2 regions of the Rhizobium sp. PL01 genome follow, and region 1 is predicted to be linked to the other one. Evidence: riboswitches for the same ligand, from Rfam matches in the RefSeq annotation. Region 1 holds a riboswitch; the other holds the start of a gene.
What was found. Region 1 has a riboswitch for S-adenosylmethionine ahead of R6X40_RS14085 (O-succinylhomoserine sulfhydrylase). Riboswitches for the same ligand answer to the same signal wherever they lie in the genome.
Positions count from the first base shown of each region.

Region 1 (16,101 bases):
GGATAGACAATCAATCGAGACAGCAAGAAGCCAGAACACCCAGGAAAGCGTCACGCTTCACCGCTCGCAGGATGCGCAACGATGTTTTCACATGACCGGATCTGGAGTGCGATCGATGCGCTCGCCGAACGGCATCAACTGTCCCCTTCGGGCCTCGCCCGGCGGGCCGGGCTCGATCCGACCTCTTTCAACAAGTCCAAGCGCCATTCCGCCGATGGGCGCGAGCGTTGGCCTTCGACGGAATCGATTGCCAAGGTTCTTGACGCCACCGGATCGACGATCAATCAGTTCATGGAATTCCTGCGGCCGGGGCCTGTTTCCAACGCCCTGCCGGAGGGCGCCTTTCCGCCGCAGACTGGCTCCATCCCCCTTCTCGGCTTTGCCCAGGCCGGGGCTGGCGGCTTCTTCGACGATGGTGGTTTCCCCGCAGGCCAAGGCTGGGACGTTGTCGAGTTTCCGGCAGCCCCCGGCACCAAGGCAGGCGTCTATGCGCTGGAAATCCAGGGCGACAGCATGTTGCCGCTCTATCGCGACGGCGATGTGCTGATTGTCGAACCCGGCGCACAGATCCGCCGCGGTGACCGCGTGGTGGTCAAGACCAACGAGGGCGAAGTCATGGCCAAAGTGCTGGTGCGCCAGACCCCGCGCAACATCGAGCTGCTTTCACTCAATCCCGAACACCCCAATCGCACATTCGAGCTCAGCGACGTCGAATGGGTCGCCCGCATCATTTGGGCAAGCCAATAGGACAGTTTTCCTGATGAAGCGGCACTTGCTTACCATCGGCGGCGGTTTGGCCGGAATTGCCCTGACCGTCGCTCTCCTGTTGACCGGTGCATCGATTATCCAGGGGCGGCAAGGTGCCGAGACCCAGGACTTCACACTTGAAACGCCCGACATCACCGATGTTCCTGATCTCGGTGGCGACGATATGAGCACCGGCGACCAAACGGTGGACAGCAGCGAACCGGCATTGGAAAATTCCGCCGGCAGTGGCGCCGTCAACGCTACGGGCGAATCCGAAAGCAAATCCGTTCGCGATATCGCTCCGGAGCAGTTCGGCCTGCCGCAGGAGGTCACGTCCCAACCACTGGAGCGCATCGAGCCCCGGACGCCTCTGTCACCGTCCATTGCAAAACCGGAATCGGCTCCCGCTGTTCTGCGCCATCCGGTGGCATTGTCGGCGGGCCTGATCCAGTTCGGCGACCGGCTGCTGCAATTGGACGGGATCGTGCCGCAAGCGTCTGACCGCATGTGCGGCGAAGCGGGCAAGACTTGGCCGTGCGGCGTCATCGCGCGAACGGCGCTGCGCAACTTCATCAGGTCTCGCGCGCTTTTGTGCAATGTCCCGGAAAAGGGGTGGCAGGGAACGCTGACCACCAGCTGCAGCCTTAACAACATCGATCCTGCCGCTTGGCTTGCCGAGCGCGGATGGGCAGAAGTGCCGGCGGGATCAGCGCTCGCCGATAAGGTGGAGGCAGCCCAAAAATCCCGTCACGGCTTTTTCGGAGACGACCCGCGCACGTTCAGTATTTATCCAGCACCACGGGAGGAAAAGACCGTGCCAGGAAGTGTGGACACAGACGCGAGCACGCTTGAACAGGGCTTGTAACCGGCAACGCCTGCCCATACCTCACATTACACCACAGCAGTACGGATATCCCATGCCTGACACCCTGAGCCATCACGAAGCCCTCATCTACGTCATGGTCATGATGTCGGCTGTCGATACCGCAATGACCGACAATGAACTCGAGCGCATTGGCAGGTTGACCAGCTTCCTGCCGGTGTTTGACGGTTTCGACCATGATCATCTGGTGCATGCGGCACGGGAATGCACAGCTCTTCTCGACGGCCCGGAGGGGCTGGACATCGCGCTTGAGGTCGTGCGTGAAGCCCTTCCCGCGCGTCTCTACGACACGGCCTATGCGCTGGCAGTCGAGATCGCCGCCGCCGATCTTTCCATCCGCCAGGAGGAAATACGGCTGCTGCAACTGTTGCGCGACCGGTTGGGGCTGGACAAACTGACGTGCGCCGCAATCGAGCGCGGTGCCATGGCCCGTTTCCGCAAGTGAACGAAGCGGGCTTCCGCTTCACGCCAAAGTGCGTTCACCTCGATCACCGTCCCGGTAGAATGGCCATCCGCGAGACGAGGATGGGGACTGCATGACGGTAGAGATATTGGGGTTCGGCGAACCTATCTGGCGCCTGACCTTCTTCGCGACACTCTTTCTGTCGCTTGCCGCACTCGAACTGCTGCATCCCCGGCTGGAACGCCCGGAGCTGATGCGCGCCCTGAAGGCCCGGCGCTGGTTCACCAATCTTTCCATCCTCGTCCTGTCATCGCTGATGCTGCGGATGATCTTCCCGGCCGCGGCCACCGGTGTCGCTCTCTACGCAGACGCCCACGGCTACGGGCTTTTGCCGATGCTCGGCTTGCCACCATTCGTCAGCGGCATCCTCGCCTTCGTCATTCTCGATTTCGCCATCTGGCTCGAGCATGTGATTTTCCACAAGGTGCCACTGTTCTGGCGCATCCACCGGGTTCACCATGCCGATACCGGACTGGACCTGACGACGGCGCTGCGCTTCCACCCGCTGGAAATCCTTTTGTCCGTCCTGTGGAAATCGGTTGTCATCCTGGCGATCGGCGCGCCACCGGTCAGCGTCCTGATTTTCGAGATCGTGCTGAATGGTGCAGCGATGTTCAATCATGCCAATCTGAAACTTCCCGCCCGCATCGATGGCATGTTGCGCCACCTGATCGTTACGCCGGACATGCACAGCATCCATCACTCCGCCGAGCCGGACGAAACCGACACGAATTACGGCTTCAATCTTTCCATCTGGGACCGGTTGTTTTCAACCTACCGGGAGCGATCGAGGCGTGCGCCCGAAGCCATGCAGATCGGGCTTTCACAATATCCCAACCCTTCGCCTGCCCGGCTCTTCTGGTCGCTGGTGCTGCCGTTTCGAAGAGAATGACCGCGCTTCAATAAATCCCGGCCGGGAAATAGCGCAGATAGATCTCGTTCAGCCGGCCCTTGCGGGACAGTTCCAGCAATGCATGGTCAATCGCCTGCGTCAGGGCCGAATCGCCCTTGCGGTTCATGATCGCCAAGCCCTCACCGAGAAAGCGTTGCGAGAAATAAGCGCCCTCGATCAGCGCGCAGCAACCGGCAGCATCGCTACCCGCCGTCCAGAAGGACAATTGCATGCCGTCTGAAAACACTGCGGCAACGCCCCCCTGCTTCAGGGCCGCCAGCATGGCGTCGCGGCTCGGAAATGAGCGCGCTTCGAGTTTTGGAAAGAACGCCTTGAACATCGCCTCATGCGTGGTACCCGTGACAATACCGACGGGCTTGCCCGCCAGTGATGCCATCGAAAGCGTGTTTCCCACCACCTGACGGTTGGCAGCAAACCGGGCCGGAAGCTTCATGAACGCCCGCGAAAAGGCAAACCGCTGGCGCAATTCCGAGCTGGTACCGATTCCGGCAATCACGGCCTCGCCTTGCCCGCCTTCCAGGGCCGGTTGTAACTCCGCGAAGGTCACGGCCTGGATCTGGCATTTGGCGGCGATGTCCAATTCCTGGCAAATCTCGCGGACCAGATCCACATGGAAGCCGGCAAGCTTGCCGGACTGGTCGATGAAATTGAACGGCGGGAAATCTACGGTTGTCAAAAACCGAAGGCGCGCCAGACCACTAAGGTCGGGCTTTGCGATGCGCTCCCGCGCGTCAAATAACATTGGCAGGTCGTGAACTCCGTCCGCAGCGCGTGACATGCGCGGGAAAAGTGCAACTGACAACACGCAAAGCGTGAAAATCCCGTAAAATTTTAGAGATGCACGGAATGCGCGTAACATTATGATTATTCCTGGGGCGAAATAGGGGGTATTGCCGCGCCGCGCGGCAATGGGGTTTCATGCGTCTGGAAGAATATCCGGACAATTCCGGAATGGCTACCAAGAATGAGCTGCCGGTCAGGCGATCACAGCCTGATGCCGCTGCGGAAAGATTCACGCCGGCGCTGAAGCAAGAGGGCCGCCTGCTCCTTCAGATGGGTATCGGCAAACCTTCGATCGCGCAGGCCATGCAACGCGCGCAAGCGCATGGCACGACCGTCGAGGAAGAGCTGCTCGCATCCGGTGAGATCGACGAAACCATCTGTTTCGAAGCGCTGGCGGAAACACTCGGGTTGGAATTCATGGCCACCATAGATTCCAGCCGGGTTCAGGACATAGAGGGGCTCGACACCCAGATCGCCCGGCCGGAGATCGTGCGGATCCACCATGCGAGCCGGCCGCCGGTCACCGTGATCGTTCCAACGCTTGGCCGGCTCGCCGAGCTTTCCGCACTTCTGCAGCGAACGCCGCTGCTGCGCCGGTCGCTCGCGGTGTCGACGCCGTCAGCGGTGCGGGAGGCCGCCTGGCGGGCCGGCAGTCAACGACGGGTTTCGGCGGTGACACGCTCGTTGTTTGAGACAGCGCCACTCCACAGTGCCCGCGTCACCTTCTGGGGCAAGCAAGGTTTTTATACCGGGATCGTTCTGTGCACCATGGTCGCGGCGGCAGTCGTCGCTCCGTTGGTCAGCATGCTGATCCTGCATATCCTGCTGACGCTGTTCTATCTTGCCAATTTCCTCGTGCGGCTCTACGCGCTCGTCTTCGCCTTGGTGCAGGAGCGCGGAGAGCGGCGGCCGGAACCACCGGACGATGCCGACCCGTTGCCGGTCTATTCCGTGCTCGTCGCGCTTTACAGGGAAGAAAACGTTGTGGCGCAGCTTGTTCACGCGCTCAACCAGCTCGAATGGCCACGCTCGCGGCTCGACATCAAGCTGATCTGCGAGGAGGACGATGCGGCAACCATCGCGGCGCTGAAAGCTTTGCGGCTGGCGCGTGAATACGAGATCGTTGTGGTGCCTGTCCACATGCCCCGCACCAAACCGAAAGCCCTGAGCTATGCCCTACCCGGGGTCCGTGGCACCTACTTAACGGTCTATGACGCCGAGGACCGGCCGCATCCAGGCCAGTTGCGCGAGGCCCATTCTGCGTTTGCGGCGGCACCACCGCGCGTGATCTGCCTGCAGGCGCCACTGATCATCACCAATGCGCGGCAATCCTGGTGGAGTGCCTTGTTTGCGCTGGAATATGCCGGGCTGTTTCGCGGATTGCTGCCGATGCTTTCCCTGACCGGCCTGCCTCTGCCGCTTGGGGGTACTTCCAATCATTTTCGCACTGCGGAACTGAGAAAGATCGGCGGTTGGGATCCCTATAACGTGACCGAAGACGCCGATCTCGGGCTCAGGCTCCATCGGCTTGGCTATCGCTCACGCGTCATCTTCAAGCCGACGCTGGAGGAAGCACCGGTTGCGCGGTCCGTGTGGCTCGGCCAGCGCACACGCTGGTTCAAGGGATGGCTGCAGACATGGCTGGTGCTGATGCGCAAGCCCGGCCAACTGGCCGGGGAGATGGGCTGGCCGGCCTTTATCGTCTTCCAGATCCTGATCGCCGGACTGCTATTGTCCGCACTCAGCCATCCCATCATCGTCGGCTTCCTCGCCTATCTGACCTGGCTGATGCTGGACGACAGCACGCATACGGAGGGGTGGCTGACCTTCTGGCTGTTTACCTGCGATATCGTCAATATTGCCGGCAGCTACGCGGTCTTCATTTCGCTCGGGCGAAACCGGATGAATACCCATGAGAAACGGGCGGTCGGCTGGCGTTGGATGTTCGTACCGCTCTACTGGCTGGCCATGTCACTCGCCGCATGGAAGGCCCTGCTGGAGTTGCGGACAAATCCGTTTTCCTGGAACAAGACACCGCATGTTCCGGTCAAAGACCACAGCGAAGAACCGTCTGCCTGAGAGACTATGGAGATTGGCTGGAAAGGCTTGAGAAAAAAGTGGAGCGGGTAGCGGGAATCGAACCCGCACGATCAGCTTGGGAAGCTGACAAGCTACCACTACATCATACCCGCCTTGCGCCCGAGGTTTCCACCAAGCACGGCTGCCTGTCAAGGCGGCAGCCGGTTTTCCGGACGGAATTTACTCCGAGCGGAAATGCTTGGAGAGTTTCAGCCCCTGCGCCTGGTAGTTGGAACCGAGACCGAGGCCATAAAGACCTTCAGGGCGCTCCATCATATGTTCATAGACCAGACGGCCGACAATCTGGCCGTGTTCAAGAATAAACGGCACTTCGTGGCTGCGAACTTCGAGAACGGCGCGGCTGCCTTTGCCACCGGCCGACACGTGGCCGAAGCCCGGATCGAAGAAGCCAGCATAATGGACGCGGAATTCGCCGACCAGCGGATCGAACGGCGTCATCTCGGCGGCATAGAGCGGCGGCACATGCACGGCTTCGCGCGAGACGAGGATGTAGAACTCGTCGGGATCGAGGATCAGTTCGTCGCGGCCGCGGCTGTAGAGCGGCTCCCAGAAATCGAAAATGCCATGTTCGGCCTTCTTGTCGACGTCAATAACTGCTGTGTGATGCTTGCCGCGATAGCCGATCAGGCCGTCGGCGCCGGTGCCCTTGAGATCGATCGACAGCGCGATACCAGCGCCCGAAACGTTCGGCTTTTCGCTAGCGACCAGCACGTCGCTCTCATGCAGCGCCAGCACTTCGGCTTCAGTCAGCAACGCATGGCCAATACGGAAGCGGATCTGCGACAGGCGCGAGCCGCGGCGGACGATGACCGGGAAGGTGCGCGGGCTGATTTCGAGATAGAGCGGGCCGGAATAGCCTGCCGGAATCTTGTCGAATTCCTGGGCGCGGTCGGTGATGACACGGGTGAAGATGTCGAGGCGGCCGGTCGAACTCTTCGGATTGGCCGAGGCCGACATTTCCGGCAGAAGATCGAGGCTTTCCATCAAGGGAACGATGTAGACGCAGCCGGTTTCGAGAACCGCACCTTCGGAGAGATCGATGACGTGCAGTTTCAGCCGGTCGAGCTTGTCGGCGACCAGATGACCGGGGCCTGGCATGAAGCTGGCGCGGACACGAAAGGCCTTGGAACCGAGACGCAGGTCGAGGCTGGCCGGCTGGATCTGGTCGGCGTCGAGCTTTGCCTCGCTTTTCAACCGTCCTGCATCAAAAAGCGCAGCAATAGCGCGATCGGCTAGAATGCCTGTGGCCCTGGTCATTTCCATCGTCCTCTTTGCCGCAACCGGCACGTCATAACCCAAATTGTCCCTGTGACATATCTTCTTGTTCACGGGAATTGACGCAAGCGCGGCTAATCAGTAAATACTGACTTATCCCGTGGTGATTTGGCCGGTCGGCTTGCAGCCACGTAAAACAAATAGCTAAAAAGGCCGGGTTTGAAACCGGCTTGCTTTACGCGGCCGGTTTTTTTGTTTTGAAAGAGACAATCGATGAGCAACAATTGGCGCCCCGCGACACAGCTCGTTCATGGCGGCACGACCCGTTCAAACCATGGTGAAACTTCCGAAGCCATCTTCATGACGCAAGGCTTTGTCTACGACAGCTCGGAAGCGGCGGAAGCGCGCTTCAAGGGCGAGACGGACGGCTTCATTTATGCGCGCTATGGCAGCCCGACCAACGACATGTTCGAAAAGCGCATGTGCATGCTGGAAGGCGCCGAAGATGCGCGCGCCACCGCATCCGGCATGGCTGCGGTCTCCGCCGCCATTCTCTGCCAGCTGAAGGCCGGCGATCACATCGTTGCTGCCCGCGCCCTGTTCGGCTCCTGCCGCTGGGTGGTGGAAACGCTGGCGCCGAAATACGGGATCGAATTCACGCTGATCGACGGGCGTTTCCTTGAAAACTGGGAAAAGGCCGTCAAGCCGAACACCAAGGTGTTCTTCCTCGAAAGCCCGACCAATCCGACGCTGGAAGTGGTCGATATCGAAGGCGTCGCCAAGATTGCCAACCAGATCGGCGCCAAGGTCATCGTCGATAACGTCTTTGCAACGCCGCTTCTGCAGAAGCCGCTGGAACTCGGCGCCCATATCGTCGTCTATTCCGCCACCAAGCATATCGACGGTCAGGGCCGTTGCCTCGGCGGTGTGATCCTTTCGGACAAGGAATGGATCAACGAGCACCTGCACGACTATTTCCGCCACACCGGCCCGGCACTGTCGCCTTTCAATGCCTGGACGTTGCTGAAGGGGATCGAGACCCTGCCGCTGCGCGTGCGCCAGCAGAGCGACAACGCTTCGCGCGTGGCCGATTTCCTCGCCGAGCAGAACCAGATCGCCAAGGTGATCTATCCGGGCCGCAAGGACCATCCGCAGGCCGACATCATCGCCCGCCAGATGAAGGGTGGATCGACACTGGTCTGCTTCGAGATGAAGGGTGGCAAGGATGCAGCCTTCGCGCTGCAGAACGCGCTGGAGACCGTGCTGATTTCCAACAATCTCGGCGACTCAAAGAGCCTGATCACGCATCCGGCAACGACCACGCACAAGAACCTTTCGGACGAAGCCCGTGCCGAGCTTGGTATTTCGCCCGGCACAGTACGCTTCTCCGCCGGAATCGAGGACAGCGAAGACCTAATCGAGGATTTCGCCCGCGCCCTGAAGTCGGTTCAGGCCTGATTTTTTTGGATTTTGTGAAACGCCCGTGTCTTTGGATGCGGGCGTTTTTCTATGCCCGCGTTTCGCCCTTGAAGCTCGCCCGCGCCAGCATGATGCGCGACAGCGCCGTATAAAAACAGACGAGCGCAAAGATAACGGCGATTTCGGAAAACCATTGTGGGAACAGACAAAACGCCAGAAAGACGGCGATGGTTTCCGTTGCCTCGGCAAGACCCGTGGTAAAATAGAGAGACTTCACGCCGCGTATATCGGTTGCGAGACCACGCTTTTCAGCCATGATCGAGAAGGCTAGAAAGCTCGCACCGTTGACATAAAACGACAGCAGCAGCAGCCCGCCGGCAAGACCGTTCTCATAGGGGTCTGCCAGAATGAAGGCGAACGGGATGAGGCCGTAGAAGGCGAAATCGAGCACAATATCAAGGAAACCGCCGAAATCGGTTTTCTGGGTCGCCCGGGCAACGGCACCGTCGAGGCCGTCACACATCCGGCTGACGCCGATGAGAATGAACCCCCAGACATAAGCGTCGAGAACGATAGCGACCGCAGCCGCCAGGCCAATCAGGAAGCCCGTAATCGTCACGGCATTCGCGCCGATACCACGCGCTGCAAAACTCCGGCCGGCGCGATCCAGCCAGGGGTCGAGCCGCTTCCTGAAATGACCGTCCAGCATGCTGTGCCCTATCCTTACAGTTTACCCTGCGCGTTATTCTTGACGAAACCATCTTGCTGTAGAATATCGCCTATAGACTAGAAAAGGGTTTGCATATGTACCGCGCGCTGACACGCGACATCGAGGTGACCGTCGAGCCTTATTATCTGGAGGAGCAATCTGATCCGGATGACAGCCGCTATGTCTGGGGTTACCGTATCCTGATCTCGAACCTCTCAGACGACACCGTGCGGCTGATGACGCGCTATTGGCACATCACTGACGAAAACGGCCAGGTGGACGAGGTCAACGGTCCGGGAGTCATCGGCGAGCAGCCGGTTCTGAACCCCGGCGATACCTACGAATATTCGTCAGGCTGCCCGCTCGACACACCCTCGGGTGTGATGTTCGGTCACTATTCGATGGAAACTGCGGAAGGCGAGTCCTTCACTGTCGATATTCCCGCCTTCTCGCTGGATTCGCCCGGCCAGAACCGGACGTTGAACTGAGGTCGCAGCTTTTTTACTGCGGCTTCACTTCTGTTGCCTCGAAGCGGTAGGTCGTCGAGCAGAACTCGCAGGTGACCGAAACCAGCCCGTCCTCAGCCGCATGATCGACATCCTCCTGGCTGAGACTTGCCAGGACATCGCGCAGCTTCTCACGCGAGCAGCTGCATTTGTCGAACACTGCCTGGGGCGGATAGACCTTGACGCCACGCTCGTGGAATAGCCGGTAAAGCAGCCGTTCCGTGCCAACGGTCGGATCGGTCAGTTCATCGGCATCGATGGTCTGAACCATGACACTGGCTTCACCCCAGAGATCATCCACCTCAAAACTATCGTCGGCGCCATCGCCGCCCGGAAGATCCCGCTGGCGCATACGCTCCAGTGTTTCCGGCAGAAACTGCGCGACCATGCCACCGGCCCGCCAGCGATGACGAGGCTTGCCGTTTTCATCGCGGTCAAGCAATTCGGCGACGCCGAGGCGCACCTTGGTCGGGATCTGTTCCGACTGGCGGAAATAGACACCGGCAATCTCTTCGAGCGAAGCGCCATCCAGCGGCACGATACCCTGGTAACGCTGCATATGCGTGCCCTGGTCGATGGTGAACGCAAGAATACCTTCGCCCAGCAGATGTTGCGGCTGGGTCAGGCCGTTCTTTTCGGCAAGCGCCAAGGCTTCCTCATTGTAACGGGCATAGGCGCGCACCCGGTCCGGCGTCGAGAAGTCGGCGACAACAAGATCGACCGGGCCATTGCTCTTGGTCTGGATGATGAGCTTGCCTTCAAACTTCAGCGAGGTTCCGAGAAGCACCGTCAGCACAACCGTTTCGGCCACGAGGCGCGCGACCGGCAAGGGATAATTATGGCGCTCGAGGATTGCGTCCAGCATCGGGCCGAGCTGGACCGCACGGCCGCGCACGTCGAGGCCCTCCACCTGAAACGGCACGACATGATCGTCGCCGGCAAAATCGAACTGGCCGAGGCCAAAGTCTGCTTCCGTCATCACTCTGCTCCTAGCCCCCGGACGTCTGCCCGCCGTATAGGCCGGGACGCTGTCCGATGCTTCTATTGATCCTGCGCAGGCCGGCTTTGTCCAGATCGTTCCTGAAAAAACGGCCGTTCGCGCCATCGCTTCCAATCAGGACAGCGACGCGGATGGATATTACTGAATACGAATGACCGGCAAAGGAGGACGTGCCACCTGCCGGTCATCAGCGTGTTGCATAGATCGTGTGCCGCTGGCCGGTTTTCAATATGCCGGGCAAGACCGCCAAAGCGCCGCGATCTTTCAGATTCGCTTTGCGCGCTTTAGGTCTTTGGTGGCGCATGCCGTTATCGCAAAACCGCTGCGCGCTTTTACGCACAGCTAGAGAGCGCCAAGGCACCACGCAAGAACGGATTTTTGCGCGTGCAGGCGGTTCTCGGCTTCATCAAAGACCACCGACTGTTTGCCGTCGATGACGTCGTCCGTCACTTCCTCGCCGCGATGGGCAGGCAGGCAGTGCATGAACAGCGCGTCCTTGTCGGCCTTCGCCATCAGCTGGGCATTGACCTGGAATGGCTGAAAAACGTTGTGGCCGCGGGCGCGGTGTTCCTGGTTCATCGACACCCAGGTGTCTGTCACCACGCAATGGGCGCCGTCTACAGCCTGATCGGCATCATGGTAGAGCTTGATCTCGCCGCCATTGTTGCGTGCCCAGTTGAGGATCTTGTCGTCCGGTTCCGAGCCGAGCGGCACAGCCATGTTCATCCGGTAGCCAAAGCGCGCCGAGCCTTCGATGAAGGAATGCAGCACATTGTTGCCGTCGCCGGTCCAGGCAATCGTCTTGCCCTTTACGGGGCCTGCATGTTCCTCGAACGTCATGATATCGGCCATGATCTGGCAGGGATGCGTCGCATCCGTCAGGCCGTTGATAACAGGCACGGTGGCGTGCTCGGCCAGTTCCAGCAGCCGGTTGTGATCGGTGGTCCGGATCATGATGGCATCGACGTAGCGGGACAGGACCTTGGCGGTATCACCGATGGTCTCGGCGCGGCCGAGCTGCATTTCGGTGCCGGACAGGAACAGTGTCTCGCCGCCGAGCTGGCGCATGCCGACATCGAAGGACACGCGGGTGCGGGTCGAGGGCTTTTCGAAGATCATCGCCAGCATCTTGCCGGCCAGCGGCTTTTCAGCTGTTCCGGCCTTGGTGGCAACCTTACGGACGCGCGCGTCCTCGATGATCGACCTCAGGTCGGCTGTCGTCATGGCAGAAAGATCGAGAAAGTGTCTGGTACCGGCCATTCTATTCAAAGTCCTGTGTTTTTTCAGCGTGTCAGTGGAGCGTCGTTCAGGCAGATGCCTGTCGTCGTTCCACGCTCAGCTGTTCGGCGGCGCGTTCAAGCCGCGCCAGGCCTTCACGGGCTTCTTCGGCCGTCGTCACCAGCGGCGGCAGCAGGCGGATGACATTTTCGCCTGCGGGCACCGCCAGCAGTTTCTCGGCGCGGATGGCCTTCAGGAGATCGGCAGACGGCACTTTGGCCTTGATGCCGAGCATCAGGCCTTCGCCGCGGATTTCCTCGATAATATCGGGGAAACGATCGGCAAGCGACGCAAGCCCCTGCCGGAACACCAGCGACACATCACGGACGTGCTGCAGGAAATCGTCAGCAAGGATGACATCGAGAACAGCATTGCCGACGGCCATCGCCAGCGGATTGCCGCCATAGGTCGAGCCATGGGTGCCGGCGACCATGCCGGAAGCCGCTTCTTCGGTCGCAAGGCAAGCACCGAGCGGAAAACCGCCGCCAATACCCTTGGCGACCGCCATGATATCAGGCGCGACGCCTGCCCACTCATGAGCAAACAGCTTGCCTGTCCGGCCGACGCCGGTCTGGACCTCGTCGAGGATGAGCAGCAGGCCGTATTCGTCGCAGAGGGCACGCAGTTCCTGCATGAATTCCTTTGGCACGGTGCGGATACCACCCTCACCCTGGATCGGCTCGATCAGGATCGCTGCGGTCTCTTCGCTGATGGCAGCCTTCAGGGCGCCCATGTCACCAAACGGCACCTGATAAAAACCGGGTGCCTTCGGGCCAAAACCTTCCAGGTATTTTGCCTGCCCACCGGCGGCGATCGTGGCCAGCGTGCGGCCATGGAAAGCGCCTTCGAAGGTGATGATGTGGAATTTCTCCGGGTTGCCTTTGGAGAAATGATAGCGGCGTGCGGTCTTGATCGCGCATTCCAGCGCCTCTGCGCCGGAGTTGGTGAAGAACACCTTGTCGGCGAACGTCGCTTCCGTCAGGCGGCGGCTGAGGCTCTCCTGTCCGGGAACTTCATAGAGGTTCGACAGATGCCAGACCTTCTCCGCCTGCTCTTTCAATGCCGACACAAGATGTGGATGCGCGTGGCCGAGCGAGTTAACGGCAACACCGGCTGCAAAATCGAGATAGCGGGTGCCGTCCTCGGCGATCAGCCAGACGCCTTCACCGCGCTCGAACCGCAGGGGGGCGCGGGCATATGTGTCATAAAGCGGCGTGGCATCGGCCATGGCGCATGTCTCCTCAAACCATCACGGCAATTGTATAATCGGCGTCGTCAACAGGGCTGTGACCAACCCATAAAAACTCAAAATGCCGCCTTGCGGCGGCAGGGGCACTATCTTCACTTCGCAGTGCGATGTCAACAAAAGCCCATGATTTCCGGCAATTCGCGTACATACAGCGCTCGCAATTTTTTTAGCCGGATACCCTTGCAAAAATGCCACGCATGGCAAGCAAGTTGGGGAAAACTCAGAAATTGATTCGGTGGGATTCCCCGGACTCTTGTCAGGGAGTCCCCCGGGCTCTACGTTAAGAAACAATTACTAGAACGCATGCGGCGGACCTAGTCACCAAAAGTGTTATCGCGTTTCAGCCTCGGATACTATCCAGGGCTCGGTGGAGGATTCGACCATCACCAACGCTGGGAATGGAGACAAGACCATGAATTGGACTGACGAGCGGGTCGAAAAACTCAAGAAATTGTGGGCCGAAGGCTTGAGCGCGAGCCAGATCGCTGCACAGCTCGGCGGCGTCAGCCGTAATGCCGTTATCGGCAAGGTCCACCGGCTCTGCCTGCCAGGCCGCGCCAAGGCCGGCGGCAGCACTGCAACGGCCCGTGCGAAACGCCCGGCACCGTCCGCTGCACCCCGCGCACCGAGCTACACCGCGTCGCGCATGACCGCTACCCGTACAGTGACACGCACCACGGGCGCGACTGTCATGAAGGAAGAAGTCGAAATCGGCGCCATCGAGGATCAGGAAACGGCACCGGCCGGCAACAACGTTGTTATTCCGATGTCGCGCCGCCTCGTCCTGACCGAACTCACCGACCGCACCTGTAAGTGGCCGATCGGCGATCCGATGAAGGAAGAGTTCCACTTCTGCGGCAACGATTCCCCGGATACATCACCTTACTGCACATTCCATGCAAAGCTGGCTTACCAGCCGTCCGGCGAGCGTCGCCGGGCACGCTGAGGCCAGTTCGGCCGTGCGTTTCGTCAACCCCATCCCGTTCGTCCGGGATATCAGCATCTCGAAAATCTTCTATTGCGAGATGCTGGAATTGGCGATCAAACAAGACTTCGGCAATTTTGTCATGTTTGAAACGGGATTTGCCATCCATGACGGCAAATCCCTGGAAACGACGGTCTGGGGACAGCCGTCAGCGGTCACCCAACCGTATGGCCGACACAATATCCTGCTCTATTTCGAACATGATAATCTGGATGGGCTTTTCGAGCGCATCGGCGGCAACGTGAACCTCATCCACCCCATCGAGACGCAAGCCTGGGGGCAGAGGGTCTTCCGCTTTTACGATCCCGACGGGCATCCCATCGAGATTGGCGAACCGCCCGGCAACGCCTGACGGTCCTTCATCATACGAAACTCAGCTTTCCAACGAATAGCCCGCGCCACGCACAGTGCGGATCACGTCCAGCATGTTGGAAAAGTTCAGCGCCTTGCGCAACCGTCCGACATGGACATCAACCGTGCGCTCATCGACATAGATATCGTGCCCCCACACACCGTCCAAAAGCTGCGAGCGCGAAAAGACACGGCCCGGCGAGGCCATGAAGAACTCCAGCAGGCGGAACTCGGTCGGTCCAAGACGGACCTCGCGGGTCTTGCGATGGACGCGATGGGTTTCGCGGTCGAGTTCGATATCGCCGCATTTCAGCAGCGTTGACAGCACTTCGGGTTTGGCCCGGCGCAACATCGCCTTGACCCGCGCCATCAATTCCGGCGTCGAGAATGGCTTGACGACATAATCGTCAGCGCCAGTGGCGAGTCCGCGTACGCGCTCACTCTCCTCGCCGCGTGCCGTCAGCATGATGATCGGCAGACGTTCGGTTTCCGGGCGCTGGCGCAGGCGACGGCACAGTTCGATGCCGGAAACGCCCGGCAGCATCCAATCGAGGATCAAGAGATCGGGAAGGCGTTCCTGCAGGCGCATTTCCGCCTCGTCGCCACGATTGATCGTATCGACTTCGAACCCTTCGGCCTCAAGATTGTATCGGAGGAGGACGCTGAGCGCCTCTTCATCTTCAACAACGGCAATTCTTGGCAACATTCAGTTCAGCTCCTTGGCTCCCGGCCGGTTGGCCGAAGGCTTGCCGAGCGGCTCCAACGGCCGCTCGCGCAATTAGTGCGTAAGAATTTACTTACTTTATCGCGCGATCAATTGCCGATCGCGCCGACCGTGTTGGCCGTGTCATCCTTCGGACGTTCACCGACGGGCTGAGCACCGGTTGCCATGTAGTAGATGGTTTCGGCGATGTTGGTGGCGTGGTCGCCGATGCGCTCGATGTTCTTGGCGCAGAACAGCAGATGCGTGCAGGGTGTGATGTTGCGCGGATCTTCCATCATGTAGGTCAGGAGCTCGCGGAACAGCGACGTGTAGATCGCATCGATCTCGTTGTCGCGCTCGCGGATGCTGTTGGCCTTTTCCGGCGAACGGGACGCATAGACGTCAAGCACTTCCTTGAGCTGAACGAGCGCAAGCTCGGCCAGATGCTCCAGGCCGCGCGCCAGCTGACGCGGCAGGCTGGCGGTCGCGACCGCGATGACGCGCTTGGCGTTGTTCTTGCCGAGATCGCCAACCCGCTCGAGATCGGCTGCAATGCGGATCGATCCCATGATTTCGCGCAGGTCGGCCGCCATCGGCTGACGCTTGGCGATGGTGACGATCGCCTTTTCGCCGATCTGGCGCTCGGCCTCGTCGAGAATGGCGTCGTCGGAAATGACCTTCTGGGCAAGCGCCAGGTCGGAATTGACCAGAGCGCGCACGGATTCGGCCACCATCTGTTCGGCCAGGCCGCCCATCTCGGAGATGCGCCGGGTCAGGTACTTCAGATCTTCGTCGTA
Region 1 is NZ_JAWQUM010000005.1:174,593-190,693, reverse strand. It holds gene R6X40_RS14125 (helix-turn-helix transcriptional regulator) at 82-747, shown strand; gene R6X40_RS14120 (thermonuclease family protein) at 761-1,612, shown strand; gene R6X40_RS14115 (tellurite resistance TerB family protein) at 1,665-2,075, shown strand; gene R6X40_RS14110 (sterol desaturase family protein) at 2,167-2,985, shown strand; gene R6X40_RS14105 (transporter substrate-binding domain-containing protein) at 2,993-3,865, opposite strand; gene R6X40_RS14100 (glycosyltransferase family 2 protein) at 3,958-5,868, shown strand; tRNA gene R6X40_RS14095 (tRNA-Gly) at 5,908-5,981, opposite strand; gene R6X40_RS14090 (2'-deoxycytidine 5'-triphosphate deaminase) at 6,049-7,146, opposite strand; SAM riboswitch at 7,255-7,333, shown strand; gene R6X40_RS14085 (O-succinylhomoserine sulfhydrylase) at 7,378-8,562, shown strand; gene R6X40_RS14080 (CDP-alcohol phosphatidyltransferase family protein) at 8,612-9,232, opposite strand; gene apaG (Co2+/Mg2+ efflux protein ApaG) at 9,328-9,720, shown strand; gene R6X40_RS14070 (Hsp33 family molecular chaperone) at 9,734-10,717, opposite strand; gene argF (ornithine carbamoyltransferase) at 11,081-11,998, opposite strand; gene R6X40_RS14060 (aspartate aminotransferase family protein) at 12,045-13,244, opposite strand; gene R6X40_RS14055 (GcrA family cell cycle regulator) at 13,678-14,211, shown strand; gene R6X40_RS14050 (VOC family protein) at 14,225-14,602, shown strand; gene phoB (phosphate regulon transcriptional regulator PhoB) at 14,624-15,307, opposite strand; gene phoU (phosphate signaling complex protein PhoU) at 15,415-16,101, opposite strand, start outside.

Region 2 (16,101 bases), on a different contig from region 1:
CAACCGCCTGCGGATCGCCGACATCGGCGGCGAATGCCCGCGCTGTGCCGCCGGTCTCGACGGACAGCTCCTTTGCCGCTATCTGGAGAACGTCAAAGCGCCGCCCGGAAATGACGGTGGTGAAGCCTTTTTCCAGAAGTGCCTTGGCGATTGCGCGGCCAATACCCGTGCCGCCGCCGGTCACCAGCGCGATTTTTGCTTTTCCCGCCTCGGTCATGGTGCAAATCCTCCCTCATCGCCGATATCTGCCAGCGCATCAAATCCGCTTTGGCGATGAAAGCCCAGCGGATTTGCGTAGCGCCACATCAAGCGAACGTTGTTGCAAGAGGTGATTCGCCTGTGGCCTCCGGCTCGAGCGGCCGGGAGCGGTGCGCGCCGAAGCCTCAGTTCCGGGTGAAGACGTAGTCGGTTTCCTGCCGCAAGGTTTCGCCGGGCCGCAAGACAGCCTGCGGGAAATCGGCATGATTGATCGCGTCCGGCCAGATCTGGGTTTCCAGACAGAAGCCGGCGAAGGGGCCGTAATGGCGGCCTTCAAGGCCGGGTACCGCAACGTTCATCTTGAAGCCGGTATAGAACTGCACGCCGGGCTCGGTGGTGCGGACTTCCAGCGAGACGCCGGAATTGATGCTGCGCACCAGGGCGACGGATTGTTTGGGGCCGCGGGCGTCTGCCAGGCAGAAATTGTGGTCGTAGCCGATCTTCTCGCCTTCCAGCTGGCGGCGCATCGGGGTCATAGCGCGCAGGTCGAAGGCGTTACCCTCGACGGAGCGGATCTCGCCGGTCGGGACCTGGAGTTCGTTGGTCGGCAAATAGCTATTCGCGGCGATCATCACGTCATGGCCGAGCGCATCGGCGGTGCCGTCAAGATTGAAGTAGCTGTGCTGGCAGACGTTGCAGATCGTGGCGCGGTCGGTCGTGCTTTCGTAAAGCACATTCAGCACGCCGCCATCGCTGACCGTGTAGGTGCAGGTGGTCGTGCAATTGCCGGGATAGCCGGCGCGGCCATCGGGATCGACGATCTGCAGCACGACGCGGTTCTCCGCCGCCTCGATCAGGGTCCACAGGCGTTTGGCAATGCCGTCGCTGCCGCCGTGCAGGTGTGTCACGCCCTTTTCATTGCATTCGAGTTGGTACTGCACCCCGTCGATGGCGAAACGGCCACCGCCGATGCGATTGGCATTGCGGCCGGGCGTTGCTCCAAAATAGGGGGAATGTGCGAGATAATCGGCAAAATTCTCGAAACCGAGTACCAGCGGCGCTGCATGGCCATCAAGACGCAGGTCCTGGATGACGGAGCCCCAGGTGAGGACATGCGCGGTCAGTCCGCCGCCCTTGATCACGATGCGATGCACGGGCTCGCCGGATGGCATATGGCCGAACACTTCAGTTTCTGTCTGCACGGCCATTCTTCCTCCACTCTTCCCGGGCGGCAACCTGCGTCATTTCGCTGAAGGCGGCAACCGAAAAGTCATACAATTTGCGGCCGTTCCGCCGCCGCAAGCGTTCCGGCGCGTTGCGTAGCAGAGACAAAGCAGATTCGTCTCAAAACGTCTTCTGATAGATGATGAAAGGCGTCTTATCGGCGATGCGGTCATAGAGCTTGCGGGCATTGGCGTTGAAGTCCTGGGTCATCCAGTAGACTTCCTCAGCCTTTTCCGTGTTCGCCCGTGCGTAAACAGCCTCGATCAGTGCCCGGCCAATCCCCTGTCCGCGCACGTCCGGATCGGCAAACAGGTCCTGCAGATAGCAGATGGAGTTCGCGTGCCAGCAGGAGCGGTGAAAGAGAAAATGCGCAAGGCCGACCGGCTTGCCATCGAGGACGGCCAGAAATCCGGCATATTCATTGGTTTCGCCGCTGATTAGCCGCGAAAAGGTGAGGGCGTAGATGTCTTCTGGCAAGGTGGCTTCGTAGAAGGCCAGATAGGCCTTCCACAGGCGGCGCCAGTCCTGCTCGTCTCCGGGTTGGACAGGACGGATGGTGAGGGCTTCGGTCAGCGTCTGTCCTTCCCGATATCGGCGAGATCAAAGGATGTCGTCTGATAGATATCGTTGATCCAGTTGCCGAACAACAGGTGTGCGTGGCTGCGCCAGCGGTTCTGCGGCGCCAGCGACGGGTCGTTGTGGGGGAAATGGTTGTGCGGCATCTTGATCGGTACGCCGGCATCGACATCACGGAAATATTCGTCTGACAGCGAGGTCGAATCATATTCGACATGATTGAAGACGTAGAGCCGGTTGCCGACCTTTTCATGCACGAAACAGACGCCCATCTCGTCGGATTCCATCAGGATTTCGAGATCTGGCTTTTTCTCGATATCGGCGCGGCGCACCTCGGTCCAGCGTGACACCGGGATCTGGAAATCATCGGAAAAGCCACTGAGATAGGGCGATGCCGGATTGAGATTGTGGTGACGGTAGACGCCAAAAGCTTTTTCTTTCAGCGTGTGTTTCGGCACGCCATGGAAATGGTAGATCGCCGCCATCGCCCCCCAGCAGATGTTCAGCGTCGAATGGACATTGGTGTGGGTCCAGTCGAGGATTTCACGCATCTCGTTCCAGTAGGTCACGTCCTCGTAGTCCATCAGTTCGACGGGCGCGCCGGTGATGATCAGGCCATCGAACGTGCGGTGCTTCACCTCGTCCCAGGTCTCGTAGAAGGCGAGCAGATGCTCTTCCGGCGTATTCTTGGCCTTGTGGCCACCCAGCCGGATCAGGGAGAACTCGACCTGCAGCGGCGACGCACCGACAAGGCGCGCCATCTGCACTTCGGTCTTGATCTTGTTCGGCATGAGATTGAGCAGGCCGATCTGCAGCGGCCGAATATCCTGACGGATCGCCGCAGTTTCGGTCATCACCCGCACACCCTCTTTGACGAGGGTCTCATAGGCGGGCAGCGTATCGGGAATTTTGATGGGCATGGCTACACTCGGGTCTCCGAACACGCCGGCACAAAAAAACCGGCAACGACAGAATCGCTACCGGGCCAGCTTGCTTGCGCATGCACGGCCCTTTAGCAACTTATTTAACGTGGCTGCAAGCCGGCCGGCCAAATCACCACGAGAGCATTAGATAGCGCCTGTCCGCGCGAGAATCAATATGGCGCCCGCCAGGCGGAGCGGACGCCAAGCCGGGTTCAGGCGGCTGTCTCATTGCGCTTGAGTTCGATGCCGAGCTTGTCGAGCATTTCGGCCCAGCCGACCTCGTGGTTTGCCTGCTTGTCATGACCGTCGAGGAACACGCCCTGTTCGGTCATGATGAGGCGGCAGCCCTTGCCTGCGGGCAGGAATTCCACCGTCATCAGGCCGGCAAAGATGCGCCTGCCTTCCGTCGTCATATTGCCGCCCGAGACGATCCGTGCGTCCTGGACGATATCGTAGTAGGTGGTTTCGTTGACATAGGCCGGGCCGCCCTTCGGGCCGAACCGGTTGATGTCGGTGCCGCCGACCCGGAAGACAAACTGGTCATAGGCAATCTCCCAGCCGTCGCCCGGATTGCCCCAGCGCAGCAATGCCTCCCGGTTCGACCAGGCGGCAAAGACGCGCGATGGCGCCGCGTCATAGGTGCGCTCAATGACGATGGTGGAATGATGTGTCGAACGTTCCGTCATGTTCGTCTCCTTTATGGTTCTTCAAGCTCTTCCACGTTTTCCGGATTTTCGGCCAGATACTCCCCCAGTGCATCGAGGCGGTGTCCCCACAGGGCGCGGCGGTCTGAAATCCATTGCTCGGCGAGGCTCAGCACCTGCCGGTCAATGGTGCAGGTGCGGACCCTGCCGGTCTTTTGCGACTGGACGAGGCCGCTCAGCTCCAGCACCTGCAGGTGCTGCATGACGGAGGGCAGGGACATGGTGAGCGGGCCAGCCAGTTCGCTGACCGAGGCCGGTCCGTGGCAGAGCCTGTCCACCATCATACGCCGTGCCGGATCGGCGAGTGCCTGGAACATCAGGTCGAGTTGGTTTGGTTGGTTAAGCATGTGCCTAACTATCATGGCGCGACGCCGGATGCAAGAAATAGTTAAGTGAAATGCTAAGTATTGCGTTCACGCCGATGTGTTCGGAAAACTGAAACTCGGCCGCTCGTGCCCCCGTACCCCTTGATGACTTCAGGAGGATGCGCGATGCCCAGTCTTGCCTATCAGATCAGCCCGACCGATTTCCGGCAGCGGCGCCTGCTGCAGGCAACCATCGCTGTCCTTGCGATGCTGCCGGTGTTTGCCGGCCTGTGTGGTGTGGTGATGGGACCTGGGTTTCTCGGAGAGAAGACCCCGCCGGTGGATCTCAGCAGCCATGTGCGGTTTCTCTCCGGGCTTTTCCTTGCCTTCGGGATCGGCTGGTACAGCTGCATTCCGGCAATCGAGAAAAAGACCGAACGTATCCGGTTTCTGGCGATCCTGACCTTCAGTGGCGGTCTGGCACGGCTGTATGCGCTGGCGGTCGATGGCGTGCCGTCGGCCGGGCATCTGCTCGGGCTTGGCATGGAGCTTGTCGTCGTGCCCTTCCTGGTGGTCTGGCATGGGCGAGTCGCGGCACTTAGTCAGCGGCACTCCACGGGGTGAACAAGGTCACGCGGCAATCTGGGTTCTCCATCGGAGATGATTGCCGCAATGCGGCGGTGGGGCGGTCCTAGGGGTGGCTGGGAGGGTCGCCACACATCTGCATATTTTGAGGGGCGGAGCAGTGGCTAAGCCAGTGTAGCCGGATTGCTGCTGGCGTCGGTTGAACAGAACGGCACATCTTTGCCGACGCGTTCCGCAGATTTGATGTTTTATAGCTCTGGGGGCGGGCAATTGCTCACGATTGCTGATCTATTTATTTTAGATTACACTAATTAAGTGCTTTTTACCTTTTGCGAGGACTTTGGTCGTGGGGCGTTCGAGTGGTCTGAAAGACTTGTTGTCGACGCACAGAAAGTTTGCGAACCATTATTTTCCGGAGATTCCGGCGGGCAAGAGAGGCTGCTCCTCTATGACGGCCGGTGAACTGCCGGGCAGGCATGTTATCGCGGATTTCAGTGGTGCGGAAAACCTCGACGACGTTGCTCGCATCGAGGCTGCGTTCACCAGCGCCATCGCTGCTGCGGGGGCCACGCTGCTCAGCATGAGTTTCCACGTGTTCAGCCCTGGAGGCGGCGTCACCGGCACCGCGTCGTTGGCCGAAAGCCATATCTCCATCCACACCTGGCCGGAGAATGCCTATGCCGCACTCGACATTTTCATGTGTGGGGTCTGCGACCCACTGAACGCGCTTCCGGCGCTGATCGAGGCTTTTACGCCGTCGTTGATCGAGTTGCGCCAGATCGTCAGGGACACAGCCGAAACTCTGGCGGAAGCGCAATAGGCGGCGATGAGCGACATGCTACCCCATGAACCCGATTTGTTAGGAGCGTTTCAGAGCTCCGTTCTGGTCGAGCGTCCCTACCCTCTGCCCGAGCTTCCTCCCAACAAGTTCTTCGTCGAAAGCAATGATGCGGTCCCTCTGGAGCGTGGCGGCAGCGTTTTCGTGCTTGAGGATGCCGATATCTTCGACGAATATCATTACCGGGCAAAGTCGATCATCTGCTCGCTGCGCACACCGTTCCAGTCGGTGACGATCGCCGATACCTACAGTTTCGGCAGGGCACTTTTCCTCGATGGCGCCATCCAGAGTTCGGAAGAAGACGAGGCGCTGTATCACGAGATGCTGGTGCATCCGGCGCTGCTGATGCACGAGAATCCCCGGCATGTGCTGATCATCGGTGGCGGGGAGGGGGCAACGCTCAGGGAAGTGCTCGCCTATGGCAGCGTGACCCGCGCGGTGATGGTCGATATCGACCGCGATGTCGTCGATATCTGCCGCGAGCATCTTGGCCCATGGAACTACGGTGCCTTCACGGATACACGCGCCGAACTGCATTATTGCGACGGCCGGGAATTCGTCGAGAAGACCGACGATCTCTTCGATGTCGTCATCATCGATGTGGTCGATATGCTGGACAACGGCCCAGCCCAGCATCTCTACACCCGGGAATTTTATGCGTTGGTCCGGCAACGGCTGCGGCCGGGTGGTATCGTCGTGGTGCAGGCTTTGGAATTGTCGTTCTGCGATTACAAGGGCCACACCGCAGTCTCCCGCACGATGGCAACGGTGTTCTCGCAGGTTCACAGCTATCAGGTGACGGTACCGTCCTTCCTCGCCCCCTGGGGTTTTCTGATGGCCTCGGATTGGCTGGACCCGAACGAGGAAAGTGCGGCGCGCATGGACCAGACGATCGAGGCGCGGCTTGGGGCGGACTGGCTTGACCATCTGACCGGCGCCTTCGTCAAGGCGAGCTTCTGCTTCGACAAGGAAACCGCCTTCTATCTCGGCCTGTCTGGCCCGATCCTGGAGGACGGGGTCGCGTTTGTCCCTCCGCCTGATGTCCACACAGTCGATGATGGCATCAGGCAGCTTCCCTCCTTGTCCGTGGATTGAACCATGGATCAGTCCACGCACATTTCGGTCCTCTCCAGGCTGGCGTTCACGCATCCGGATGGGCAGGAGGTGCAGAGTGGCGGTGTGGTTTGCGCCCTGTCCTATCCGGAACCCGTTGTGGTGGTCGAGCACGCCATCCGGATCGAAGGGCCGGCGATGCCATCGGCGGAACTGGGCGACACCCGGACCGATAGTCTCGATATCGTCAAACTGGCGCCCGGTTCGGAAACGCCCTTTGCCGTGCAGCAGCTTACGAGCGACTGGGTAAACGAGCCCCTTGGCCCCAACGACTTCGATGAGCTGGCGATCGAACTGCAGCTGCGCAATGGCCAGATCCGGTGGCGCGGTTCGCGGATCGTGGTGCAGGCGCCCCGGGATCAGTTCAACGACGTCACTGCCGCTATCGCCGCCTTCGGTTGGCTTTGGCTCAATGTCGAGCGGGTGGAGCGGAAACTTGAAGCCGACTGGGGTGTCCAGCATGGCGATGCGCTGGCTTTGGCCGGCGGTTCGTTCGGCAGATCGCAAGGGCGCCGATTGGGAGAGAGGGCTGTCGAGGCGACGCGGGATCGCCAGTGGTTTCTGCGTGCCATGCGCGTTCTGGAGCGTGGCGATAGCGGGCTCTCCCGCAATGCCCGCCGCGTCTTCTTCGAGCTTTGCCATCAACTGGAGCTGACAAAGCGCCTGACCCTGATCGGCGACATGATCGAGAGCCGCGAGGCGCTCTACAATCAGGCCTCGGAGCGGATGTTCGAGTTCCGCCTGTTCGTTGTTTCATCGGTGCTGGAAGCCGCCATTCTGATCGCCATCATCACCGAAATCGCCCTGTTTCTGGTCTACGAACTGTAGGAGGAGGACATGAAACGACTGCTTGCTGCGTTCATTCTCGTCATTCCAATATCACCGGTGATGACGCAGGACGCCTTTCTGACTGGCGCGCAAATCCGCGCGAAACTCATCGGCAGGACGATCTCCGGTACCGAGGACGGGGTGCGCTATTCGGAAAAGCTGCTGGCCAACGGCACGATCAAGGGCCATTCAGCCACCGAGCCCGCCTATGACGGCGAATGGGAAATCTCCGGCAACGAAATCTGCTTCTACTACGATGATGACGATGACGATGATTGCTCCCGTATCGTCATGAAGGGCAACACCGTGAACTTTATCGACGACGATGGCTCGCAGTCGAAGGCAACGGTGAAGTAACCGCCGCCCGTCCCGCGCGTTGGCGCGTGTTGCAACGCCTTGCGCCTGCGCGCGAAAAATCGCCGCAGTTTTCAAAAAGCAGGTCGGCCGGGGCGCTGAAAGCTGCCTCGTAAAGTAAAAGTAAGTGACACCTCTCAGCGCCCCGTTCAGTGTCTTTTGCCGCGCTTCTCAGGTTCTTCTGCGCTTCCTGCCTGTGAGGTGCAGGAAGCCTCCAATGCCCCGGCCCGGCCGCTTATCCGCCAGGCTTTTCAATCCGGTGGGGCATACCCTGGACCCCTCGACGGCAAAGCCGTCCGCGGGGTGAACCGCCCGTGGTGGAGTATGCCCGGCACGCCCGGTTCATTTTGAACCGGAGGAGAACCACCTTCACGCAGCCCCGGGGATTTTGCGCGCGTTTCGCCAAACCATCCGGGCACCGGCTCCACCTCGCCGGCAACGCAAACCGGTGTATCCGTGGTGGGACGCAAAGAGTATGGCACGAGATGAAAGGCCGGGGATTTGCGGGGATGATTTTTTTGGGCAGTGCCTGAATGCAACCTGCAAACTGGTGTTTCCGATTTCCGTCGCCACCGTTGCGTTTGTTCCGCCGAGTGCGTCAGGTTGAAAGACAAACGGCGCAACGCGTTTCGCTTCTCCATCATGCTGCAAATATAACAATCCAGGATATTTGAGATTGCAAAAAACAATCCTGAGATGCTAATATCCTTTTATTTCAGTGGCTTGCTGGCCACATTATGAATTCCTTAATTACATCGGGAGCTAAATTCTCCCTAACTCCGAGATGCCCGTCGGATGGTCTGCCACCGGAGTTGACATGATGTCGCGGTACGGTTGCATGTCGATCTACCCCATCAGGAGGCCATTGTGTCCCGCCCAAAAATCAAGACTGCATTGACCGCTGTGTTAATGCTTATCGGTGTCGTGTTCCTATCATTTGCCGGCTTTGCCATTCAAAGCATGAACACGTTGAATAGGAACGTTGCTGAAATGGCGACGGATTGGTTACCGGGGGTTTCGGTCGCCAAGGAAATGAATCTGGCCTTGTCTTCGATGCGCCGGAACTACCTTAATCATGTGATGGCCCTGGATGACGCCAGCCGCAAGACCGTCGAGCAGGCGCTGGATACGGACGCCAATCATTTTCTGGAGCAACTGAAATTAAACCAAGCTGCCAGTAACGATGCCGACGAACAATCACTGGCAAAGGGCATTGAAACGAAGTTTGCAGCCCTCCAGCAATTGGCAGAGCCGATGCTCGCCCTTTCGCGTGCGGGCAAAACCGAGGAGGCGAAAGTCGCCCAGCAGACGACGATCCGCCCAGCCGCTGCAGAGCTGACGGATATCGTCGATAAAATCGTCAGGATCAAAACAGAGGGATCGCAGCGCTCCTACGAGATCAGCAAGCAAGTCTTTCAGACGACGATGACCATTGCCATGGTCGCGATCGCGGTTGGCCTTTCGGTGATTGCAGGCGGCATCTATTTTGCACTTTCCGGGATCGCCAAGCCGATCGAGGCAATCACCGGGTCTATGAAGGCGCTGGCTGCAGGCGACACGGCAACGGTTATTCCCTTCGTCGGACGGGCAGATGAAATCGGTGCGATGGCGGCAGCGGTTGCGGTGTTCAAGGCCAATGCGCTGGCCACTATCCAGCTTGAATCCGAAGCTGCACGCGAACGGAACATGACCGAGAGCGAGCGGCGGCAAAATGCGGAAACCGCACGGATCAAGGCGGACGAAATGGAGAAGGCGACGGCTGGGCTGGCAGACGGCCTGTCACATCTGGCCGCAGGTGATCTTTCCTTCCAGCTGAACCAGGCCTTTGCACCGGACTTCGAAACGCTGCGGAAGAATTTCAATGCGTCCGTTCTTCAACTGGCAGAGACACTTCAATCCGTGACAACGGCTGCGCAGTCGATCGACAGCGGATCACGGGAAATCAGCCAGAGTTCCGACGATCTGTCGAAACGCACGGAACATCAGGCGGCGTCGCTTGAAGAAACGGCAGCGGCACTGGATCAGATCACCGCGAACGTTTCGAACTCCTCGCAAAGGGCCGAAGAAGCACGGCAGATTGCCATCCAGGCCAATGCCAGTGCCACCCAGTCGGGCTCGGTCGTTGCCAATGCGGTCAATGCCATGGAGCGCATCGAGCAATCCTCAGGTCAAATCTCCAGCATCATCTCGGTGATCGATGAAATCGCCTTCCAGACCAATCTGCTGGCGCTGAATGCCGGCGTTGAAGCGGCCCGTGCCGGTGAGGCTGGCAAGGGTTTTGCCGTTGTCGCCCAGGAGGTGCGCGAACTTGCCCAGCGCTCTGCCAAGGCAGCCAAGGAAATCAAGGAGCTGATCCGGAATTCGAGCGTGGAGGTCGACAGCGGCGTCAAGCTGGTGCGCGACACCGGCAACGCGCTGAAAGTCATCGGCGACTATGTGGTGACGATCAACCAGCATATGGATGCGATCGCTCTCTCATCGCGCGAACAATCCGTCGGGCTTGCCGAAGTCAACACGGCCGTCAACCAGATGGATCAGGTCACGCAGCAGAACGCAGCGATGGTCGAGGAGATGAATGCGGCGGGTGCAACTCTTGCGCTGGAATCCAACCATCTCAAGGAGCTGATCTCCCAGTTCACGCTGGCAGCGGGCGCTGCCACGCGGGAGAGTGGTGCATACCGGTCCCGCCGGGCAGCATAGTCTTTCCCGGAGACGAGGCCTCGCCGGTGTGCGAGGCCTTTTTGCTGAATGGGGTCCACCGGACATTCGCGACGTTGTGTTCCGGCCGGTCTTTCAATGAGGTGGGGCATATACTGGACGGTCACGCCCCCGTTCATTCACGAACCGGAGGAGAACCGTCTTTCACGCAGACCCGCGCGCGCGTTCCGCCAAACCATCCGGGTACTTCGCGGGCACCGCAAACCGGTGTATCCGTGGTGGGACGGGAAGAGTATGGCACGGGGATTATGGGCGGGATTTGCGGGGATGAGTTTTTTTGGAGGCCATCCTTCGCCCAAAGCGGACATGTAACGTTTGCATACTCAGAGGCGGCTTCGCGCCTTCAGTCCGGTCGTTTGTACCGCCAGCTGGAATTGCTGAAAGTCATCCTTCTGCCACGCAGGTGTCGTCACCATTTGAAATGGGACAAAAGTAGACCGGCCGCCGTCACTCCAAATGGAACAAAGCCCAATTCTCTGAGTTATACACTGTTCGACCAAAGCGGTGGTGGCCTTGGTGATGTCTGCGCTGGTCGAAATTTCTGAATTAAGCAAACTTCCAAACCAACGATAGGAGGAAGAAATGTCTTATTATTCCACTATGGTCGTCGTCGCTGCATCATGCTGTGCATTAGCCGGATGTCAAACAGCGAGCATGAATTCCACCGCTGGCCCGGCGACGCCCGGCTGTGTGGCTGGGACGGTTGGAGGCGCAGTCCTGGGCGGTGTGGCGGGGTCCGCAATCGGGTCAGGTACCGGCCAGCTCTGGGCCGTTGGCGCCGGAGCAACGCTGGGCGGCGCTGCCGGTTCTGCAATAGCTTGCGGCCGCTAATTGTTTACGACAAGGCAGGTGGCGAAATACATGCGTCACTTGCCTGAAAAATAACTGATTTATTCATTTGCCGTCTCGAAGGCCCTCGGCGTGTAAAGACTTACCGCACCGAGGGCTTTTCCGCGTCACTTGGCGCGCCCATTTCCCAAATCATGCTGCGTCTGCCTCAAAGCGTGTCGATCAGTCCTCCGTCCACGCGCATGGAAGCCCCGGTCGTCGCGGATGCCAAAGGCGAGGCGAGATAGGTGACGAGGTTGGCAATCTCCTCCACGCTTGCAGCGCGTTGAATAATCGAACTGGCACGATGCGTCTTGACGAAGTCCGCCGCGACCTCCTCGATGGACTTGCCCGTCTTCGCACGCTCTTCGGCAAGCATCGCCTCGACGCCTTCCGACAATGTCGGGCCGGGGAGGACCGAGTTCACGGTAACGCCAGTGCCCGCCATGCGCTTGGCAAGCCCGCGGGCAACCGCGATATCTGCGGTCTTGCTCACGCCGTAGTGGATCATTTCCACCGGAATATTAAAGCCGGATTCCGACGCAATGAAGATGACGCGGCCCCAGTCGAGCTTCTGCATGCCCGGAAGGTACGCGCGCGAAAGCCGGACGGCCGACATGACGTTGACCTGCCAGTGGCGATCCCACACCTCGTCGCTCGCCTCGAAGAAATCGAGCGGCTGGAAAATGCCCGCGTTGTTGATGAGGATGTCCACATGCGGAACCTTGGCGAAAAGAGCATCACAGCCTTCAGCGGTTGCAACATCGGCTGCGGCCGCAGCGACTGTGCCCTTAGCACCTTCGCCTCTCAAGCGTTCGGCGGCCTTTGTGGTCTTTTCTTCGGACCGTCCATTGATCACCACATCAGCGCCAGCCCGCGCGAGCTGGCGGGCGATCGCGTAACCGATGCCTTCGGTGGATCCAGTAATCAGAGCGGTTTTGCCTGTAAGGTCGATCTGCATCTGCTGCTCCTTGTGAGGGTGAGCACACAAGGTATGAACTTGCGGCCGGTCCCGCAACAGCTGTCGCCGATCGGAAATCGGATTCGACGGTCCGTTATACCAATGATCGCGTCCGAAAAGCCGGAGGAGAACTGCTATTCACGCAGCTCCGGGGATTTGAGGCGCGTTCCGCCTCCGGGCCTACCTCGCCGGAAACGCAACCCGGTGTGTCTGTGTGGGACAGGAAGAGTATAGCACGGGGATTGTGGGTGAAGATTTGCGGGGATGGTTTTTTGGCAGATAGGCTGCTTTCAACCCGAAGCGAACTTTGAATGGTGGCTCTGGAGGGAGCGCCCACCATCGCTCAGAAGCCTTAGAAACCGGGCTTTCAAGGAATGGCTAGGGGGACACGATGTCCCCCTTTTCTGTCTCTGCATCATATGCAAAAGGACAGATGGCAACAACCAACCTGTGGGTACAGCGGCAAATCTCGAAGCCATCAGGGAACGGAAGCGTCATAATGGTGGTGGGGCGAAACGGTCCCGCACATGAAAGGCTTTAGAGCCATGAGTTCACTTATGCCAGAGTCTAAAACCACGCGCCCATTTCGATGTGCGCATCATGCATACGGAGAGCATCAAACAATGCGCTGGGCGAGATCAGTCCCTTGCGAACTCCCCGTATCATGAAAGGTGATGGGAGATGATAGCGTGTGCCAACCTCCAAAGTTATTGATTGTCAAGACCGGAAAATTAACGCCACGGCTACCTACAACGCTGCGGAAAGCCGACAAATCTGCTATGAAACATAGATATGTATGCAAAGTGACGAGTAAATTCCCGACTGTAAATGGCGCTAGAAGTTCCGTTATATTTTTTGAGAATGTCGGCGATCGAATGTCGTCCAGTGGCGTCGATGAACGACTTGCACATTCTGTAGTTTTCCATCGGCTTTAAAGATGCGCACAGGGATTTTGTGTGTGATCCGTATCGCTCTAACCACAGTTCGTATCGCAATTGTCCCATGCCGATAGTCGTGCGATGTCTCGTCTTTCCGATCATTATGCTGACGATAAGTATCAAATACTCCATCGCCCTGAAGCTCCGTCGTCTAAATCGACGCTCGGTCATGATTATAGATATTGCGACAAGGTCAATGTTTTGCTTGTCATGTTCCGCTGCGATCCGAAGGTAAAGGTCCTTACTTCTCATTTATGAGCTCTGGTTCATAAATCACATCGATTTCTGGGATGTAATCGGGGTCCGTCATCCAATAGCTAATTGCAGCACCACCCAGAGCAACGAAGACGATATAAATCAATACATCAAAGATAATGAAGTCGACAATTGCAAACAGCAAGCCGCTGCTTCCCACTTTAGCAATAGTCTCTATTCCCCAAGTATATGAGTATGACACGATGCGCGCAATGAGGATAATGTAAAGTGTATACATCAGCGCAAGCCACGGGAACGAGCCGCTCTTTTCTACAAAAGAAATTCTTCTCACGTTGTATAATGAGAATGATATCAATATACTCTTAAGAGCAACTAAAAACCACATGAATTCTGTGAATTCTGCCTCGGTCAAAATGTATGCAGCGAATATGCCTGCAATAGCGGGGTTAAATACGGTAGAAAATACCATCGAGAAAACTGATACGGAGATTATCTTTTTCCGAAGTTTCCGTTTTTCTGCTGGCGTTTGGCTAGCCCCAATGTATAGGTCGTCTTCATTAAAGTAGTAAGAGTAAAGGCTGTCTGCGTGTCCAAGTGGGAAAAACATGAAGTATATGGGTGTATAGGCAATGCGCATATAGCGACGTATCAATGTAGATAGCTCGAATACTAAGTATACTGTCAATATGGGCACGATGGAGAGCTTGTATCCCCATACAGCGTTTATGATATCCATCAAATTATGTGCCTCATAATATTTTTCAATCACCATCTTGGGTTGATTTACAAAACAGTCTTGAATGCCCTGACTATCTTTAGGCGCTTGTACCGGTCGTCCAAAGACACTGTTGGCACGCAAGCGATTTGGATTTCGCTGGGCAATCCGTTGACGTACTTATCCAAGCTGTAGCTCAACGCTGCGTAGGTGTCGGCATCAAGTCCTTTGGGCGCGTAAAAACGCACTGTTTTGCCAATCTCAGGCAGATAGGCGCTGCCATTGCCGGAGTTAGCGTTGTACGCCCCTACACTGACCACCATGAGCGTTTCGTCTGTCAAGAAATCCGCGTTGACATACGCTTTCGTGTCTTGGTCGAGCCTTAGCAAAGATGCCTTGTTTTCTCTGATATCCAGAGTATTTGCACCTTCCCCAATGACTGTATGGGCGCGCCTCATGGAGGGTTCAATTTTATCGACAAGGGCCTCGCGGTCGCCAGACGGAAGTCTGCCTAAAGCGTCCTGCTCTCCCTTCAAGAGATTAATGGTCAGACCGCAGACCTGTTTGATGGTGGTAGTTATTAGGCTGTTCAGGGTCTGACTGACCGAGCCTACAACGTAGCTGCCTAAAACTGATGTAAGGAAGAGGTTGTTTGGCTCTGTGAGTTGTACCCAGACTTCTTGAATGAAGGAACCTTGGCGCGGGGGGATGAGATATATCCGCACCTCAGGGGAGAGCTCTCCTCGTGACTTGATCTTACCGGTTGCTGCGTAGTGACCTATCAGCGTGAGGGTCCATGTCATCCCTTCCAGTGAAGTTGCCCCGCTGTGAGCAGGTAGTTGGCCCGCAGTCGCAACGCCGCCATCGTATACCAGTTCGTATTTTAGTGTTTCCATCCGCGAATCCCCAGCCCACGCCATGGTTGTAAAGTACAAGCGCGCTGTCAATGGATCACCACATTGGCTAACGCTTTAAAAATGCTGAAAATTGATAAATTTTTGCGAGAGGGTATTTAAGTAGCTTCGTGCAGCCACTTCCCCCTTGGGTATGGCGTTATGGCACGAGTAGGTGCTGGTCCGCTTAAGCAATATGACCGTTCAACGAGCTTTCTGGGGTCGTGTGAAAGAGATAAGCGACAGTGTGCCAGTTGGTGTCCACAAGGGTATATCCGTGCGGACGCCTTATACCGCTGCAATTTGGGTGTCCGTTTGGGTCATTCCGATTATTTCGGTGGCACTTTTAACGGTCGATACCCCCTGCGGGCGCAACACTTTAGCGCAACGCGGGCATTCGACATCGAGATCAACTGCGTCAACTCCCTACCCCTCAATCTCTTCCCGCAGCATCTCCAGCTCCAGCCATTCCTCTTCCATCTTCGTGATCGAGGTCCGTAGCTTTTCGAGTTCCGATGCCAGTGCCGAAAAGCGGGTGGGGTTCTTGGTGAACAGATTCGGGTCGGCCATTTCCTTTTCGCGTTTGGCGATCTCGGATTCGGCCTTTTCCATCTCCTTCGGCAGGTTTTCCAGCGCGAATTTCTGTTTGAAGGAGAGTTTGGCCTTGCCGGTTTTGGGCGCGGAGGAGGCGTCGTTGCCGGTGGACTTGGCTTTGTCGGCTTTGTCGGCGCGCTTCTTTTCGTCGGCGGCGCCCTTGCGCTGGGCCATCATGTCGGAATAGCCGCCGGCATATTCGATCCAGCGGCCGTCGGGCGCGTCCGGGTTGGCGGGCGCGATGGTCGAGGTGACGGTGCGGTCGAGGAAGTCGCGGTCGTGGGAGACGAGGATGACTGTGCCGGGGAAGCCGGCGACGATTTCCTGCAGCAGGTCCAGCGTCTCGATGTCGAGGTCGTTGGTCGGTTCGTCGAGGATCAACAGGTTGGTCGGGCGCGACAGGATGCGGGCGAGCATCAGGCGGGCGCGCTCGCCACCGGAGAGGTTCTTGATCGGGGTTCTAGCCTGTTCGGGCTGGAACAGGAATTCTTTCATATAGCCCGTGACATGGCGCTGCTCGCCATTGACCAGCAGGTTGTCACCGCGGCCGTCTGTGAGGTAATGCGCCAGCGTATCCTCAAGATTCAGGT
Region 2 is NZ_JAWQUM010000015.1:762-16,862, forward strand. It holds gene R6X40_RS27675 (SDR family oxidoreductase) at 1-217, opposite strand, end outside; gene R6X40_RS27680 (aldose epimerase family protein) at 384-1,400, opposite strand; gene R6X40_RS27685 (GNAT family N-acetyltransferase) at 1,543-1,995, opposite strand; gene metA (homoserine O-acetyltransferase MetA) at 1,992-2,918, opposite strand; SAM riboswitch at 2,991-3,068, opposite strand; gene R6X40_RS27695 (SRPBCC family protein) at 3,134-3,607, opposite strand; gene R6X40_RS27700 (metalloregulator ArsR/SmtB family transcription factor) at 3,619-3,972, opposite strand; gene R6X40_RS27705 (DUF4345 domain-containing protein) at 4,117-4,554, shown strand; gene speD (adenosylmethionine decarboxylase) at 4,964-5,335, shown strand; gene R6X40_RS27715 (fused MFS/spermidine synthase) at 5,342-6,448, shown strand; gene R6X40_RS27720 (hypothetical protein) at 6,452-7,294, shown strand; gene R6X40_RS27725 (hypothetical protein) at 7,304-7,651, shown strand; gene R6X40_RS27730 (methyl-accepting chemotaxis protein) at 8,516-10,348, shown strand; gene R6X40_RS27735 (glycine zipper 2TM domain-containing protein) at 10,967-11,197, shown strand; gene R6X40_RS27740 (SDR family oxidoreductase) at 11,364-12,155, opposite strand; gene R6X40_RS27745 (hypothetical protein) at 13,335-14,168, opposite strand; gene R6X40_RS27750 (hypothetical protein) at 14,093-14,920, opposite strand; gene R6X40_RS27755 (ABC-F family ATP-binding cassette domain-containing protein) at 15,344-16,101, opposite strand, start outside.
Region 2: linked by a shared signal. The riboswitch ahead of metA (homoserine O-acetyltransferase MetA) and the one ahead of R6X40_RS14085 (O-succinylhomoserine sulfhydrylase) in region 1 are both predicted to bind S-adenosylmethionine.